Regions from separate parts of the Paraburkholderia atlantica genome, predicted to be linked through region 2. Evidence: riboswitches for the same ligand, from Rfam matches in the RefSeq annotation. Region 2 holds a riboswitch; the other holds the start of a gene.
What was found. A riboswitch is a leader RNA that binds a small molecule or an ion and turns the genes downstream of it on or off. The one in region 2 is predicted to bind thiamine pyrophosphate.
Positions count from the first base shown of each region.

Region 1 (7,604 bases), 940 kb from region 2:
GACGAATCCGCGCGTGACCGGCGACGAGTGGCACGGGCCCGAACCACGCACGCACGACGCGTTCGTGATGCAGCGTCGCGCCGCGGTTTTCGCCCGCGCCGACCTGCGTCGTCAGCGCGTTCTCGTAGACCGCGAGATAGGCGCTCAACGGACCCGTGGCGGGTGCGGCCGTCGTGCTGAACTGCGCATCGACATCGAATGCGCCGGGCTCACGCGGGCTCAGCGCGAGCGCGACGCTCGCCTGCGCGGGTGCGGCGACGAGCTCGTCGATGCGGCGCTCGAAACTGTCGCGTTGCGACCAGTCGCGCAGCTCGCGGCCCGCGACGAACACTTCCGGCGTATAGATCGTGTGCGCGCCCGCGAGGTGCGTCAGCGTCTGCTGACGTTCGGTGAAGCGATGCTGGGAAAAGCGGTCGGTCCAGCCGAGGCTGTTCCAGTAGTCGACGTGCAGCGCGAGCGGCACGATGCCGTGCGCGGCGCTATTGCTTTTCCATTGACCGAGCCAGCGGTCGGCGGGCGGGCAGCTATCGCAGCCCTCGCTGCTGTACAGCTCGACCAGCGCGAGCCGGTGCGCGGGGCTGTGCGTCGCGCATTGGGGTCCGGCCGCGTCGGCCGCACTGATGCCGGAAGCGCTCAGCAGAACAAGCGCGAGGCTGGCGGCGGGCTTGGAAAGAATCGTAAAGCGATGAAGTATCGAGCGATTGTGCGCGGTCGACATGACGTGCTCCGATCGTAATCTGCACGTTTGTCGAACCGCGCGGCCGGTTATGACAGGCCTCTTTTAATTTTTTTCCGGCATGTGGAGCGAGCCCGAGCTCGCCTGCGACTCAGTCGTAACTGACCACCACCGTCATGCGCGTGTCCGTATCGGTGCGCTGCGCGTTCAGCGACAGCACGCCGCCGGTGCGATCGACCGCGTAGTGGCCGTCGCGGGCCAGCACGACGTGCCCGCCGCCATCGACGAAACGCGCTGCCACCAGATCGCGCGACTGCGTGCCGCCGTTCACTTCGAGCGCGACATCGGCCCCGCTGACGACGCCCGGCGGCGCGCTGAACGTCACCGTGCGCGACAAGCGCTGACCGGGCACGCTCGCGCTATCGACGGCGACGCCAGTGGGCGCCGTATCCGCGCTGATCTGCAGCGGCGGCGCGACGATCATCCCCACGAACCGGATCACGCCGCCCGTCACCGTCGATGCCGCCGGCGCCGCCAGCGGCGCGGCTAGCAACGCCACCACCGCGGCTGTGCGACCGAACGTTCGCCACCGCATTCTTTCCGCTTTCATGTGCACCTCTCTGTCAATCGACCCGAGTCGCCTCGCGCCGTTCACGCGCCATCCGGCGAATCGCTTCGCTGGAGTGCGGCCTTCGCTGCACTTTGTTTAACGGCAATCCTCTGACTGGCTTGAACGCCGTGCGGATCACGTCGCTTTCATCTGGCACCGCACGATCGACGCAGCGCGATGTCGCCAACGGAAGGGGCCGAGACAGCGTGCTAACATCAAGCTTTCGTCGCTGGTGTCGCGAACTTCACGTTTTGCTGCGCGGCAACCTCCCGTTCGCTGTTCCCCATCACCTGGTCGTTTTGCCCGTGACTTCTGTGCGTCGTCCGACTTTCCGTGCCCTCGCCCGCTTGCGCCCATGCCGCGCAGGCGGCTGCGCGCGCGCGGGCGTCGCGCTGCACGGCGCCGGCGAGACGTCCCGAACGCTCCCGCTTCACGCCGCCCGGCGCCCTCGCTGACGTAGCCTGCCAATACCGAGGGCCGCGTCGCCGGGCTCCGGGCTTTCCCATTCGTCCACTCATCCGCCGACCACCCATATGGCGTCGTCGCACGCGGCCTTCCTTCACCGACCTATCCGGAGTGCTGATGATGAAGAAGATCAAAACCTGCTATCTGACCGAACTCGACGTGACCCGCCTCGAGAAATATGCGGCCGCCAATGCCAAACTGCAGCACATGCTCGACGACGTGCTCGAGCGCGCGGTAATCGTCGACTCGCACGATATCCCCGCCGACGTCGTCACGATGAACTCGCAAGCAACGCTGATCGACACGGCGAGCGGCGAACAAATGACATGGACCGTCGTCTATCCGCCCAATGCCGATTTCGCGCAGGGGCGGCTGAACGTGTTTTCGCCGGCTGGACTCGCGCTGCTCGGCGCGCGCCGCGGCGAGAGCATCCGCTTCACGCCACCCAGCGGCGATCAGCAAGTGCTCAAGATCGACAAAATCCTGTATCAGCCCGAAGCCGCCGACGATTTTTCGCTGTAAGCCGGCTGTTCCATTGCTGTAAGTTGCCCTGTCTGATGCGGTCTCGAAACAAGCATAGGAGATGTCCGGTTTCATCCGGACCAGTTTTTTGAATCACTCAGACAGGTTGCCAAACCGCTGGCGGGCGGTGTATCGTGTGCGCTGCTAACGCGGGGGTCCTGCGTAGCGCGGAGCTGGAGGTCCGTGTTGCGTGGGTGAGAAATACCCTTTGAACCTGATCTGGATAATGCCAGCGCAGGGAAGCGTACGGATCTCGCACCAGCCTCAACAGCCTCACCTCTTAGCGATTTCCGACCACTTCCATCTCAGTCTCCTGCTTAGCCGCCCCACTTTGTACGGAGACTTACATGAACGCCAATCCGAAGTTTATTTCCGCCGAAGCCCATGTGGACGAGGCCGCCGTCGCGCCGCTGCCGAATTCGCGCAAGGTCTACGTGACCGGCTCACGCCCCGACATCCGCGTGCCGATGCGTGAAATCTCGCAAGCAGACACGCCCGACAGCTTCGGCGGCGAAAAGAATCCGCCGATCTACGTGTACGACACGTCGGGCCCCTACTCCGACCCGGACGCGAAGATCGACATTCGCGCGGGCCTGCCCGCGCTGCGTCAGGCGTGGATCGAGGAGCGCGGCGACACCGAGCCGCTGACCGGCCTGTCGAGCAGCTTCAGCCGCGAGCGCGCCGCCGATCCGGCCACCGCGCAGCTGCGTTTTCCCGGCCTGCATCGCACGCCGCGCCGCGCGATCGCCGGCAAGAACGTGACGCAGATGCACTACGCGAAGCAAGGCATCATCACGCCGGAAATGGAATACATCGCGATTCGCGAAAACCAGCGCCGTGCCGAGTATCTGGAGACGCTGAAGGCGAGCGGCCCGAACGGCGCGAAGCTCGCCGCGATGATGGGCCGCCAGCACCCCGGCCAGGCATTCGGCGCGAGCGCATTCGGTCCGAACGGCCTCACCGAAATCACCGCGGAATTCGTGCGCGAGGAAATCGCGCGCGGCCGCGCGATCATCCCGAACAACATCAATCACCCGGAAAGCGAGCCGATGATCATCGGCCGCAATTTCCTCGTGAAGGTCAATGCGAACATCGGCAACTCGGCGGTGACCTCCTCCATCGGCGAGGAAGTCGACAAGATGACGTGGGCGATCCGCTGGGGCGGCGACACGGTGATGGATCTGTCGACCGGCAAGCACATTCATGAAACGCGCGAATGGATCATCCGCAACAGCCCGGTGCCGATCGGCACGGTGCCGATCTATCAGGCGCTCGAAAAGGTCAACGGCAAGGCTGAAGATCTGACGTGGGAGATCTTCCGCGACACGCTCATTGAACAGGCTGAGCAGGGCGTCGACTACTTCACGATCCACGCTGGCGTGCGTCTGCAATACGTGCCGCTCACCGCGAACCGGATGACCGGCATCGTGTCGCGCGGCGGCTCGATCATGGCCAAGTGGTGTCTCGCGCATCACAAGGAAAGCTTCCTGTACGAGCATTTCGAAGACATCTGCGAAATCATGAAGGCCTACGACGTGGCCTTCTCGCTCGGCGACGGCCTGCGCCCCGGCTCGATCTACGACGCGAACGACGAAGCGCAACTGGGCGAGCTGAAGACGCTCGGCGAGCTCACGCAGATCGCGTGGAAGCACGACGTGCAGGTGATGATCGAAGGTCCGGGACATGTGCCGATGCAGCTGATCAAGGAGAACATGGACCTGCAGCTCGACTGGTGCGACGAAGCGCCGTTCTACACGCTCGGGCCGCTCACGACCGATATCGCGCCGGGCTACGACCACATCACGTCGGGTATCGGCGCCGCGATGATCGGCTGGTTCGGCACCGCGATGCTGTGTTACGTGACGCCGAAGGAACACCTCGGTCTGCCGAACAAGGACGACGTGAAGACCGGCATCATCACGTACAAGCTCGCCGCGCACGCAGCGGACCTCGCGAAGGGTCATCCCGGCGCGCAGGTACGCGACAATGCGCTGTCGAAGGCGCGCTTCGAATTCCGCTGGGAAGACCAGTTCAATCTCGGTCTCGATCCGGACAAGGCGCGTGAATTCCACGACGAAACGCTGCCGAAGGACTCGGCCAAGGTCGCGCATTTCTGCTCGATGTGTGGCCCGCACTTCTGCTCGATGAAGATAACCCAGGACGTGCGCGAGTTCGCCGCGCAACAAGGCGTCAGCGATAACGAAGCGCTGCAGAAAGGCATGGAAGTCAAGTCGATCGAATTCATGAAGCAAGGCGCGGAGATTTATCAGCGGCAATAAGCGGCATACGCGATTCGCGCGAGTCAGCACCGCGGTATCGAAGCCCGCCGGCATGGCGGGCTTTTTCTATTTGGCCGCGTCGAGCAGGCACGTTGTGTGCTCACTGAAGGGAACAACTGCTTCCAACAACGAAGGGAGTCAGCATCATGAAATCGATCCGTCAACTCGCTACTCGTCTTGGCACGGTCGCAGTCGCGCTTTCGCTGGTCGCGGGTCTCGCGGCATGCGGCGACATGTCCCCACGCACACGCGATACCGCGATCGGCGCGGGTGTCGGCGGCGCGGCCGGCGCGGCGATCGGCGGCAGCGGCTTGTCGACGTTGGGCGGCGCGGCGGTGGGCGGTGTCATCGGTAATCAGATCGGCAAGTGAGCGGCCAGTGAGCGTTGTTTCCGATCACGCGTCTAACGATTCATACAGGACGGCAAACGATTCTTTCGGACCACGATCCGCACTGCCAAGGGCCGCGGATGCGGTGTGCCTTCGTGCCGACAATCCGCGTGGAAATAGACTGAAATATGCGGTTGCGGTTTTGCCACAGCGTTGCCGCGGCAGGAGCGTAAGCTCCTCATAACGACGTCGCGCGAGGCGGCATCGGTTCATCGAGGAGCGCGTTATGAAGTCCCGCGTCGTCACCCATCTTCGCGCGGTGCACCTCTCGACGCCACGCGAGTCGTCCAGTTTTCCCGCAAGGTTCGCGCGGCCTGCCGCCGCGTTTTCCGCGCTCGCCTCGAGTCTATTTTTAGCCGGCTGCTATTACCCCGCCGGTTACTATCCCGCGGGCTATTACACGTCGTACTATTCGACCGCGCCCGCGACCACGGCGAACCAAGCCGCACCGGCGACCGATCCGCAGCAAGCGCCTCAAGCCCAGGCGCAAATGCAGGTCGCGCCGCAGGACATGCCGCCCGGTTATGCTGCCCCCGCGCCCGTGTACGTGGCGCCTCCGGTCTATCCCGCCTACTATCCGCCGCCGGCTTATCCCTATCCCGCTTATTACGGCTACCCCGCCTACTACGGACCGTCGATTGCGATCGGCATTGGTGGCTATTGGGGCGGCCATTGGGGCGGCCATTGGGGCGGCCACTGGCATTGACCTGTCTCTGTTCGCCCACCACCGCGCCCACCCCGCCCGTACTTTCCCGGCTTGACTCGCCGATATGGCGCTCTATTCTTGAAAGGTTGCACGCAGCACCCGCTTAAATCAGGCGCCGCCGTCGAGGCCACTCGCAAGCGTCCGCCGTGCCAGAGCGACGCGCCGTCATGCGCAATCTCCCGCGTCGAATTACACAACAACGAAGGAGACATGATGTTTCATCAACTGCTCACTCCAGTCGGTAATTCGCTTTTTCCGTCGTTTATCGTCGCCGCGCTGCCGATCATCGTCGTGCTCGCGTTGCTCGGCTGGGCGCGCAGGCCAGCGTGGCAAGCGTCGCTCGCGGGACTGATCGTCGGTTTGATTGTCGCGATTTTGGTCTGGCAGTTTCCGGTCGGACTCGCATTCAACTCGGTCGCGGCCGGCATCGTGTTCGCAATCTGGCCAGTGATGTGGATCGTGTTCACCGCGATCCTGCTGTACAACATCGCGCAGCGCTCGGGACGCTTCGAGGCCTTCCGCCTGTGGATGATCGAAAACCTGCCGAACGACCGGCGCATCGTGCTCGTCGTGGTCGGCTTTTCATTCGGCGCGCTGCTCGAGGGCATTTCGGGCTTCGGCACGCCGGTCGCGATCACGAGTTCGCTGTTGATCATGCTCGGCTTTCCGACGCTGGAAGCGCTGATCTTTACGCTGATCTTCAACACCGCGCCAGTAGCGTTCGGCGCGCTCGGCGTGCCGATCACGGTGCTCGGCGCGGTCACGCATCTGCCGTCCGATGTGCTCGGCAAGATGGTCGGGCGGCAATTGCCGTTCTTTGCGGTCGTGCTGCCCTTCTATGTGATCGGCGTGTATGCGGGCTTTCGCAACATGCTGCGGATCTGGCCGGTGCTGCTGGTGTCGGGGCTGAGCTTCGCGCTGACCCAGTTCGTCGTCTCGAACTTCGTGAACTACAGCCTGACCGACGTGCTGTCGTCGCTGGTTTCGCTGATTCTTACCGTCGCGTTCCTGCGGGTCTGGAAACCCGCCGCCGATCCGAAGTTTGCGATCAACGTTGATCGTATCAACGAGGTGCGCGGCAAGATCGGCGGCGCGCAGGGTTGGTATCCGTGGATCATCGTGTCGGTTGTCGTGATCATCTGGACGATCGCCAGGATCTTCACGATCGGCGAAGTCAAGGTGCCCTGGCCTGGCCTCGACAAGGCCGTGTTCATCACGCTGTATAACGCGCCGTACGGCGCAATCTGGGACTTCCAGCCGCTCGCGACCGGCACCGCGATCCTCGTCGCGGCAATCATCACCGCGTTGATCGTGCGGCTCTCCGTCGCCGAGTTCGGCAAAGCGATCGCCGATACGTGGGTACAGACGCGCATCGCGATTCTGACCGTGGCGACGATCGTCGGCCTCGCATATCTGATGAACTACTCGGGCCTCAACTACACGCTCGGCCTAGGCGTCGCGTCGGTCGGGCCGGTGTTTCCGCTCGTGTCGGCGTTCCTCGGCTGGGTCGCGGTGTTCCTGTCGGGCAGCGATACGTCGGGCAATGCGCTGTTCGGCAATCTGCAGGTGGTGGCGGCCAAGCAGCTCAATCTGAATCCGGTGCTGATGGCGGCGACCAACTCGTCGGGCGGCGTGATGGGCAAGATGATCTCACCGCAGAACATTTCGACCGGCGTCGCAACCACCGAGTTGAAGGGCAAGGAAGGCGTCGTGTTCGCCAAGACCTTCAAGCATTCGATTCTGCTCACGGTGCTGCTCGGCGTGCTCGTGTGGGCGCAGCAGAACTTCCTGCAATGGATGATTCCGCAGTGAGCTCGCGCCGCTAACGACGCAATGCGATTCACATCGTTCCGGACGGACGCCCGCACACCGCGGGCGCCGTTTGCAATTGCATCCCCACAACCGCTCCGCCGCATCGCAATTTTTCTCACATATCGGTGAGAATTGCTCGTTTTGC
Region 1 is NC_014117.1:2,198,663-2,206,266, forward strand. It holds gene BC1002_RS09780 (DUF1223 domain-containing protein) at 1-718, opposite strand, end outside; gene BC1002_RS09785 (hypothetical protein) at 828-1,286, opposite strand; gene BC1002_RS09795 (GreA/GreB family elongation factor) at 1,869-2,273, shown strand; TPP riboswitch at 2,415-2,532, shown strand; gene thiC (phosphomethylpyrimidine synthase ThiC) at 2,621-4,552, shown strand; gene BC1002_RS09805 (glycine zipper 2TM domain-containing protein) at 4,699-4,923, shown strand; gene BC1002_RS09810 (hypothetical protein) at 5,168-5,647, shown strand; gene BC1002_RS09815 (L-lactate permease) at 5,861-7,459, shown strand.
Region 1: it holds a riboswitch for thiamine pyrophosphate, as region 2 does, so the genes downstream of both, thiC (phosphomethylpyrimidine synthase ThiC) here and BC1002_RS14185 (FAD-dependent oxidoreductase) in region 2, are expected to answer to the same signal.

Region 2 (7,604 bases):
GGCGCACGCGCTGCGCAAAGCGCATGCCGCTTTCCGATCCTTTCCCGTGTAAGGCGCTGCAAGCGACGGAAGAGCCGCGGGTACTCAGTGGCTCGGCGGGAAGGCCTGCGAGGTTTGCAGGGTCTGCTGTTGCTGCTCTTGACGCGCAAAATCGGTCCGATCGACGACCATCCGCTCGATCAACCCGCCGAGCTTCACCGAGGCCGACGAGAAGCGGTCGGTGTTCAGGCCGCCGGTCTGATAACGCGCGGTGACCAGAATGCGGCCGCTCTGGATCAGCGTCAGATCGATGATCGACAGGTACTGGATCGATTCGTCGCTGAACGAGCGGCGCCCATAGTCGATCGCGGCGTTATAGACGAGCCGCGCCTCGCAGCCGGCCGGCGAGGTGCCCGGATTGTAGACGTCCGAACGAATACCGCGCCGCTCGAGCGCGAGTTGCAGCGCCGGCACGAAATCGCCGACCGATACCGTCGGGTTTACTTCGATGCACACGTGCTGCACATCCGCGGGCCGGCCGTTGACGAAGGTCGGCGACGAGTAGTTCGACGCGATCGCGTAGCCGGCCTGGATCACGGAGCCGGTGGCGTCGGCGACCTGGATCAGCGTCCATGCGCAGCCGTCTAGCGTGAGTGTCAGCGTCGCGGCGAAGGCGGCGAGGGCGCAGCGACGCCGGGATATCAGCGAGGCGAACAGACTCAGGCTCGAACGCCTGGATGCCTCTGGCGCGCGCACGGTCGGCGGCGAGGTCATGAGGCGGCGCCCGATTCCGGTCACAAGGTTCGCTGGGTCATCGAAAGCAGCGAGGGCCGCGCGCTCAGCGCGTCACACGCAGCCGCAGTTCGTTCTGACCTTGCACGCTTGCGGTGACGTCCACGCGGCGCGCGTCGGTGGTCACGACGAAATGCTGGCGCACCGGTGTGTTGACGTCGTGCACGACGCGCGGAAAGCAGGCGGCGATGTCGGCGCCGAGTTCTTCGAGCGGATCGTTGACGACGCCGTCGGCTTGCCAGTGCGCGCGCCAGTGGCAGTCGTAAGCGTGGGGGGTAGCGCGGCAATCGTCGGTGTAGGAGACGCCCGGCAGTTGCACGGCGGTCTCGCTCGGCAGTTGCCGGAAATCGCTCGCATCGACGATCTGCGTGAGCGCCGCGCAGATATCGGCGGGCTGGTTCTGCTCGGCCGATTGCGCGGCGTCGACGGCGTTAGTGAAGAGCAGCGCCGCGCCGCAGGCGAGCGCGAGGCGTGGGAGCAAAGTCGGGAGCAGAGGTGAAACACGGCGGGCGAATGACATGGGCGAGGAGTCCAGAGAGCGGTTGCGATCAAAGACGTGACTGACGTCAACGAAGGCCGTCGCATGGCGCGGCCTGTACGACTATCGTCGCTGCTCGCAGGCATTTTCAAAGCGCGGAACAGCTTGCGCGCTTCGCAAATGCTTCCGAACTCTTCTCGTGTCTTTCCGGATGTTGCGCACGACGCGCGGGGGGGCGTCGTGCGCTTAGTTGACTTGAGCGCCGCGCGCGTCGCTCACGCCGCTATCGCTTCGGCCGAACGCTCGACGTCGAGCGTTTCGTCATGGAAGGCAGCAAGCGATTCGCGATGCGCGACGCTGACGATCGCCGCCTTCGGCAGCCGCTCGGTGAACAGTCGATAGAGCCGCGCCTCGTTTTCCGCGTCGAGCGCGCTGGTCGCTTCGTCGAGGAACAGGTAGTCGGGCTTGTGCAGCAGCACGCGCGCGGCGGCGAAGCGCTGCTGCTCACCCGGCGACAGCACGCGGGTCCAGTGCCCCGTTTCCTGCAGACGGTCCGCGTATTCCGACAGATGGCAGGTGATGAGCGCGTCGCGGCATTCGTCGTCGCCATAGGTGTCCGCCGCCGACGGATACGCGAGCGCCGCCTTCAGCGTGCCGATCGGCATGTAGCTGACCTGCGGGATGAACATCATGCGCGCATTGACCGGCGCGTCGATCGAGCCGTCGCCGAACGGCCACAGGCCCGCGAGCGCCCGCATCAGCGTGCTCTTGCCGGCGCCCGACGGACCGCGCACGAGCCAGCGCGAGCCCGGCCGGATCGCGATATCGCGGATGCGCGACAGCGGGTTGCCATTGGGCAGCGCAAGCGTGAGGCTGTCGGTGGTAAGCGTGTTGCTGTCGACGAAATGCAGATTGATGCCGCCGTGTTCCGTGGCCGGCGACACCGATTCCTTCAGACGCGGCGAATGCACGACGCGCTTGAATTCGCGCAACCGGTTCACGGTCGCGCGCCATTCGACGAGGCTCGTATAACTGTTGATGAACCACGAGAACGAATCGCTGACGGTGCCGAACGCGCTCGAAATCTGCATCAGCACGCCGAACGTGAACGCGCCCGCGAAGTAGCGCGGCGCGGCGACGACGATCGGGAAAATAATCGCGATCTGGCCGTAGAAGCTCAGCACGAAGGTCAGGCGCTTCGTGTACTTCATCACCTGCCACCAGTTGTCGCGGATGCGGCCGAACAGCGTGCGCGCGTTCGTCTTCTCGGTTTCCATGCCGTTGTAGAACGCGATCTGCTCGGCGTTCTCGCGCAGCCGGATCAGACCGAAACGGAAATCAGCCTCCACTTTCTGCGCCTGATAGTTGATCGACACGAGCGGATGGCCGACCTTCTGCATGACGAGCGAACCGGCCACCGCATACAGCGCGGCGGCCCACACCATATAGCCGGGGATATGCAGCGGCATGCCGCCGAGCGAAATACTCAGCGCGCCCGCGAGCGTCCACAGGATCGTGATGAACGATACGAGAGTGACAACGGTCGACAGCAGATCGAGCGTCAGCGACAACGTGGTGGTCGCGAACGACTGCAGGTCGTCGCTGATCCGCTGGTCGGGGTTGTCGGCGAGGCGGTCACGCTCGATGCGGTAGAACGCGCTGTCGTTGAGCCACTCGTTCAGGTAGCGGGTGGTCAGCCACTGGCGCCAGCGGAAGCCGAGCATCTGGCGCAGATAGCGTCCATACACGGCGAGGATGATGAAGCCGAACGCGAGTCCGGTAAAAATCATCAGCAGATGCGGGAAGTCGTGGACGTTTTTCTGCTGCAGCGCGTTGTAGAAGTCCGCGCTCCAGCGGTTCAGGCGCACGTTGATCCAGACGACGATCAGGTTCATCACGATGATCGTAATGAGCAGCCCCCATGCGATGCCTCGTTCCTCGGAAACCCAGTAAGGCTTGATCAGGCTCCAGGCGGAGACCTTTTCGTCGGGCGGCAGCGCGGGGCTGGCGGAAGTATGTGGTGTCATGAGCGTCCTGATGATGTGCTAACCCGAAGTGCCATTCCGGCGTACGGTCCGATCTGGTTGACCCATGTCGGGCGATCCCGCTAACAGTCGGACCTTTTCGAGGCCGTGACTGCGGCGGGTCTGCAATACCTGGCCGGGCATCGCGCCATCACGCTCGATGAACGCGAGTCCGGACGGGCGCCCGATTCTGGCGTGACGCCCTTAAGCGAAAATTAATTTTTCGGGCCGGCGTCCGCCGGGATGCCGCCGCCGCGCATGCGGCCACGAGCGCCGCGCACGCCGCGTTTTTGCGGCACCGTTCACGGCATTGTGCCAGAGCGCCGGGCCGCTTCGCATCGGCATCTAGTTAGACGGTGCCAGATCAAAATCGCGGCAGCGACGGCGGGCCGCTGGTTTGCGGGCGCCGCGCCTTTTATGGTCTAATGACCTGCGACGAAACAGGGGTGCTTCGCCCACAGGCGGCATGACTTTCATGCCGGGGCGGCGAGGCTGAGAGAGACCCTTTGCACCCGATCCGGGTAATACCGGCGCGGGAAGTTTCCGGAAGCAACCGTCTTCCATTCCCCGCCGGGCGGCGAGCGCAGCTCACATGCACACGCCGTGACCGGCCGGCTTCACCCGCCGGTTTCGTCCTGGGTACGTGCGTTTTTGGCCGTACGGAAAGGACTCGATGACCGCCTATTCTTCAGACATGCATCTTTCTCTTCGTCACGCCGCCTCCGGCGTGTCGTGCCTCTTTGGTTTTGCCCGCCGCAGTCAACCGGAGCGCGCGCGATGAACCGTTCCGCTCGACCTGATTTCGCGGTGCTCGGTGGCGGTTTGTGCGGCCGGCTGGTCGCGTGGCGCCTCGCGGGCGAGGGGCATCGCGTGGCCCTTTACGAGCGCGGCGATGCCGCCGGCTCGCAGGCTGCCGCGTGGGTTGCCGCCGCGATGCTCGCGCCGCTGGCAGAAGCCGCGAGCGCCGAGTTGCTGATCACGCGGCTTGGCGCGAGTTCGCTCGAAAGCTGGCCGCGCGTGCTCGCCGAACTGCCGGAGCCGGTGTTTTTCCAGCGCAACGGCACGCTCGTCGTCTGGCATCACGCGGATCGCACGGAGGCGCCGCTGTTCGAGCGCCGCGTGCGTGCGAACGCGCCGGCCGAGTTGCTCGACGGCGGCTTCGTCGCGCTTTCGGGCGTACAGCTCGGTGCCGCCGAACCCGCGTTGGCCGGCCGCTTCAATCAGGGCTGGCTGCTGCCGCGCGAGGGGCAACTCGACAACCGTCAGGTGCTGTCCGCGCTCGCGGCGGGGCTTGCCGAGCGCGGCGTCGACACGCACTGGAACACGCCGATCGACGACGCGTCGCTGCCCGATGCCGGCATCACGATCGATTGCCGCGGGCTCGGGGCGAAAGCCGTGCTACCGACGCTGCGCGGCATCCGCGGTGAAGTTGCGCGCGTGCATGCACCTCACCTGCAACTGACTCGCCCGGTGCGGCTGCTGCATCCGCGCTACCCGCTGTATATCGCGCCGAAGCAGAACGGCCTCTATGTGATCGGCGCGACCGAGGTGGAGGGCGAGGACATGTCGCCCGTCAGCGTGCGTTCGGCGCTCGAGTTGCTGAGCGCGGCGTTCTCGGTGCATCCGGGCTTTGGCGAGGCGCGCATCCTCGAGCTGAATTCGCAGTGTCGTCCGACCTTGCCCGATCACCGTCCCGCGCTGCTGTGGGACGGCGCGCGCACGCTGCGCGTGAACGGCCTGTATCGGCACGGCTATATGATCGCGCCGGAAGTCGCCGACGAAGCCGTGCGGTTTGCGAGAGCGCTGCTCGACGGCCGTGTCGGGGACGCCGACGCATTCGCCGGCTGGCGGCGCGACGCACGCTGGAGCGAGCTGTTCCAACAGCATTTCGCGCGCGAGCCGGCCTGAGCCCAGCGGCCAACGTGCCGCGCGCAATGCCGCTGGCGCCATCGATTGAACCGTATTCGAACACCATGGACATTCATATCAATCAAAAGCCGTTGTCGCTGCCCGAAGGCGCGACTGTCGCCGATGCGCTCGCTGCCTTTGGCGCGCGCCCGCCGTTCGCGGTTGCGCTCAACGGCGATTTCGTCGCGCGTGCGCAGCATGCGGCGCGCGCGTTGCACACGGGCGACCGGCTCGACGTCGTGCAGCCGGTCGCGGGCGGCTGAGCGCGCTCGCGCCAGCCTGTCGCATACCGAACGCAACAACCGTCGCCGAAAACCCATTGCGTCAAGCGGTCGGTTCTAGCCGCGACGGCAAACCAGGATGATGCAAATGACTTCTCACGAGAGCGCCGACGCGCTGACGCTATACGGTCAAACTTTCGCAAGCCGCGTGCTGCTCGGCACGTCGCGCTACCCGTCGCTGCAATCGCTGTCCGATTCGATCGACGCCGCGCGCCCCGGCATGGTGACCGTCGCGCTGCGCCGTCAGATGAACGAGGGCAACGCGGAAGCCGGCTTCTTCGAGCTGCTCAAGCGCCACGGCGTGCCGCTGCTGCCGAATACGGCGGGCTGCCTGAGCGTCGGTGAAGCGGTGACGACCGCGCACATGGCGCGCGAAATCTTCGAGACCGAGTGGATCAAGCTCGAACTGATCGGCGACGACTACACGCTGCAGCCCGACCCGGTCGGTCTGATCGAAGCCGCCGCGCGGCTCGTCAAGGATGGCTTCAAGGTGCTGCCGTACTGCACCGAAGATCTGGTGATCGGCCGCCGTCTGCTCGACGCCGGCTGCGAGGCGCTGATGCCATGGGGCGCGCCGATCGGCACCGGCAAGGGCGTGATCAATCCGTACGGGCTGCGGGTATTGCGCGAGCGGCTGCCCGACGTGCCGCTGATCGTCGACGCCGGGCTCGGCGTGCCATCGCATGCGGCGCAGGTGATGGAATGGGGCTTCGACGGCGTGCTGCTGAACACGGCGGTGTCGCAGGCGACGCATCCCGACGCAATGGCGCGCGCATTTGCGCTGGGCGTCGAGGCGGGCCGGCAAGCGTATCTAGCGGGCCCGATGGCCGAGCGCGAGAGTGCGCACGCGAGCACGCCGGTGGTCGGCATGCCGTTCTGGCATCAGGATGGAGGTGCGGCATGACGCAGTCGTTGACGCTGAAGGATCGCGATCTGTTCTGGCCGACGGCCGACGAACTCATCGAAGCCGCCGAGCGCATCCGTGCGCGGCTCGGCGACTGGCCGCCGACCCACGCACCGTGGCGCATCTGCCTGACCGCGCCCGACGAACCGAACGGCGGCGACCTGATCGTGATCGCCGACGCGCAGCCGCACGGCGAGCAGATCGCGCGCTGGCTGACGCGGGGCGCTGGCGTGATCGTCGCTGCGGAAAACCGCGCGACGCTGCATCTGGGCGGTGAGAAATACGGCCTCGAAGGCCGTCTGGCGGAAGACTGGATTGCCGCGCTGGCCGCGTTCCTCGACTGCGGTTTCGATCCGCACGACGCGCTGGTGCTCGCGCTCGCGTGGCGCGACGGCGACGAGACCCGCGCCGACGACGCTTTCCCGTCCGACCTCGGCCGCTTTCCGCGCCTTACCGACCTGCCGCCGGCACCCGCCAGGGCGTTCGCGCGCTGCCCGGAAAGGCTCGGCCTGTATCCGGTGCTGCCGACCGCGGACTGGGTCGAACGGGTGGTCGGCTTCGGCGTGAAGACGGTGCAGTTGCGCCGCAAGTCGGCCGAACCCGCCGACGAACTGAAGCGCGAGATCGCCCGCTGCGTGGCTGCCGGCCGCGCGCACGACGCGCAGGTGTTCATCAACGATCATTGGCAGGCGGCGCTCGAGGCGGGCGCGTACGGCGTGCACCTCGGCCAGGAAGACGTGCATACCGCGGATCTGTCCACGCTGGCCAACGCGGGCATCCGCCTGGGCTTGTCCACGCACGGCTTCTACGAGATGCTGAAGGCGCTGCATTTCCGTCCGAGCTACATTGCATTGGGCGCCGTATTCCCGACCACGACCAAGGTCATGCCGACCGCGCCGCAGGGCTTGCGGCGCCTTGCACGCTATGTGCGGCTGCTCGACGGCGTGGTGCCGCTCGTCGCGATCGGCGGGATCGATCTGCAGGTGTTGCCGGACGTGCTCGCAACGGGCGTCGGCTGCGCAGCGGTGGTGCGCGCGGTCACCGAAGCGGCCGACCCGGCCGCCGCCGTTTCGGCGCTGCAACACACGTTTACGCAATAATCGTCAGGCATAGTCAAGGAACGGGGCACCTCAAGGCAGCTTTTGCATGATGGCCCTATAATTCGGCCTTCCGTGTAAAAGGACTGTCAGTTTGGTGCCTTCCTCCCCCGAGACCATACTCGAGCTGCGCGACGTCGA
Region 2 is NC_014117.1:3,138,316-3,145,919, reverse strand. It holds gene BC1002_RS14200 (hypothetical protein) at 85-753, opposite strand; gene BC1002_RS14195 (hypothetical protein) at 818-1,291, opposite strand; gene BC1002_RS14190 (ABC transporter ATP-binding protein/permease) at 1,525-3,276, opposite strand; TPP riboswitch at 3,706-3,829, shown strand; gene BC1002_RS14185 (FAD-dependent oxidoreductase) at 4,051-5,181, shown strand; gene thiS (sulfur carrier protein ThiS) at 5,247-5,444, shown strand; gene BC1002_RS14175 (thiazole synthase) at 5,551-6,366, shown strand; gene thiE (thiamine phosphate synthase) at 6,363-7,466, shown strand; gene BC1002_RS14165 (ABC transporter ATP-binding protein) at 7,561-7,604, shown strand, end outside.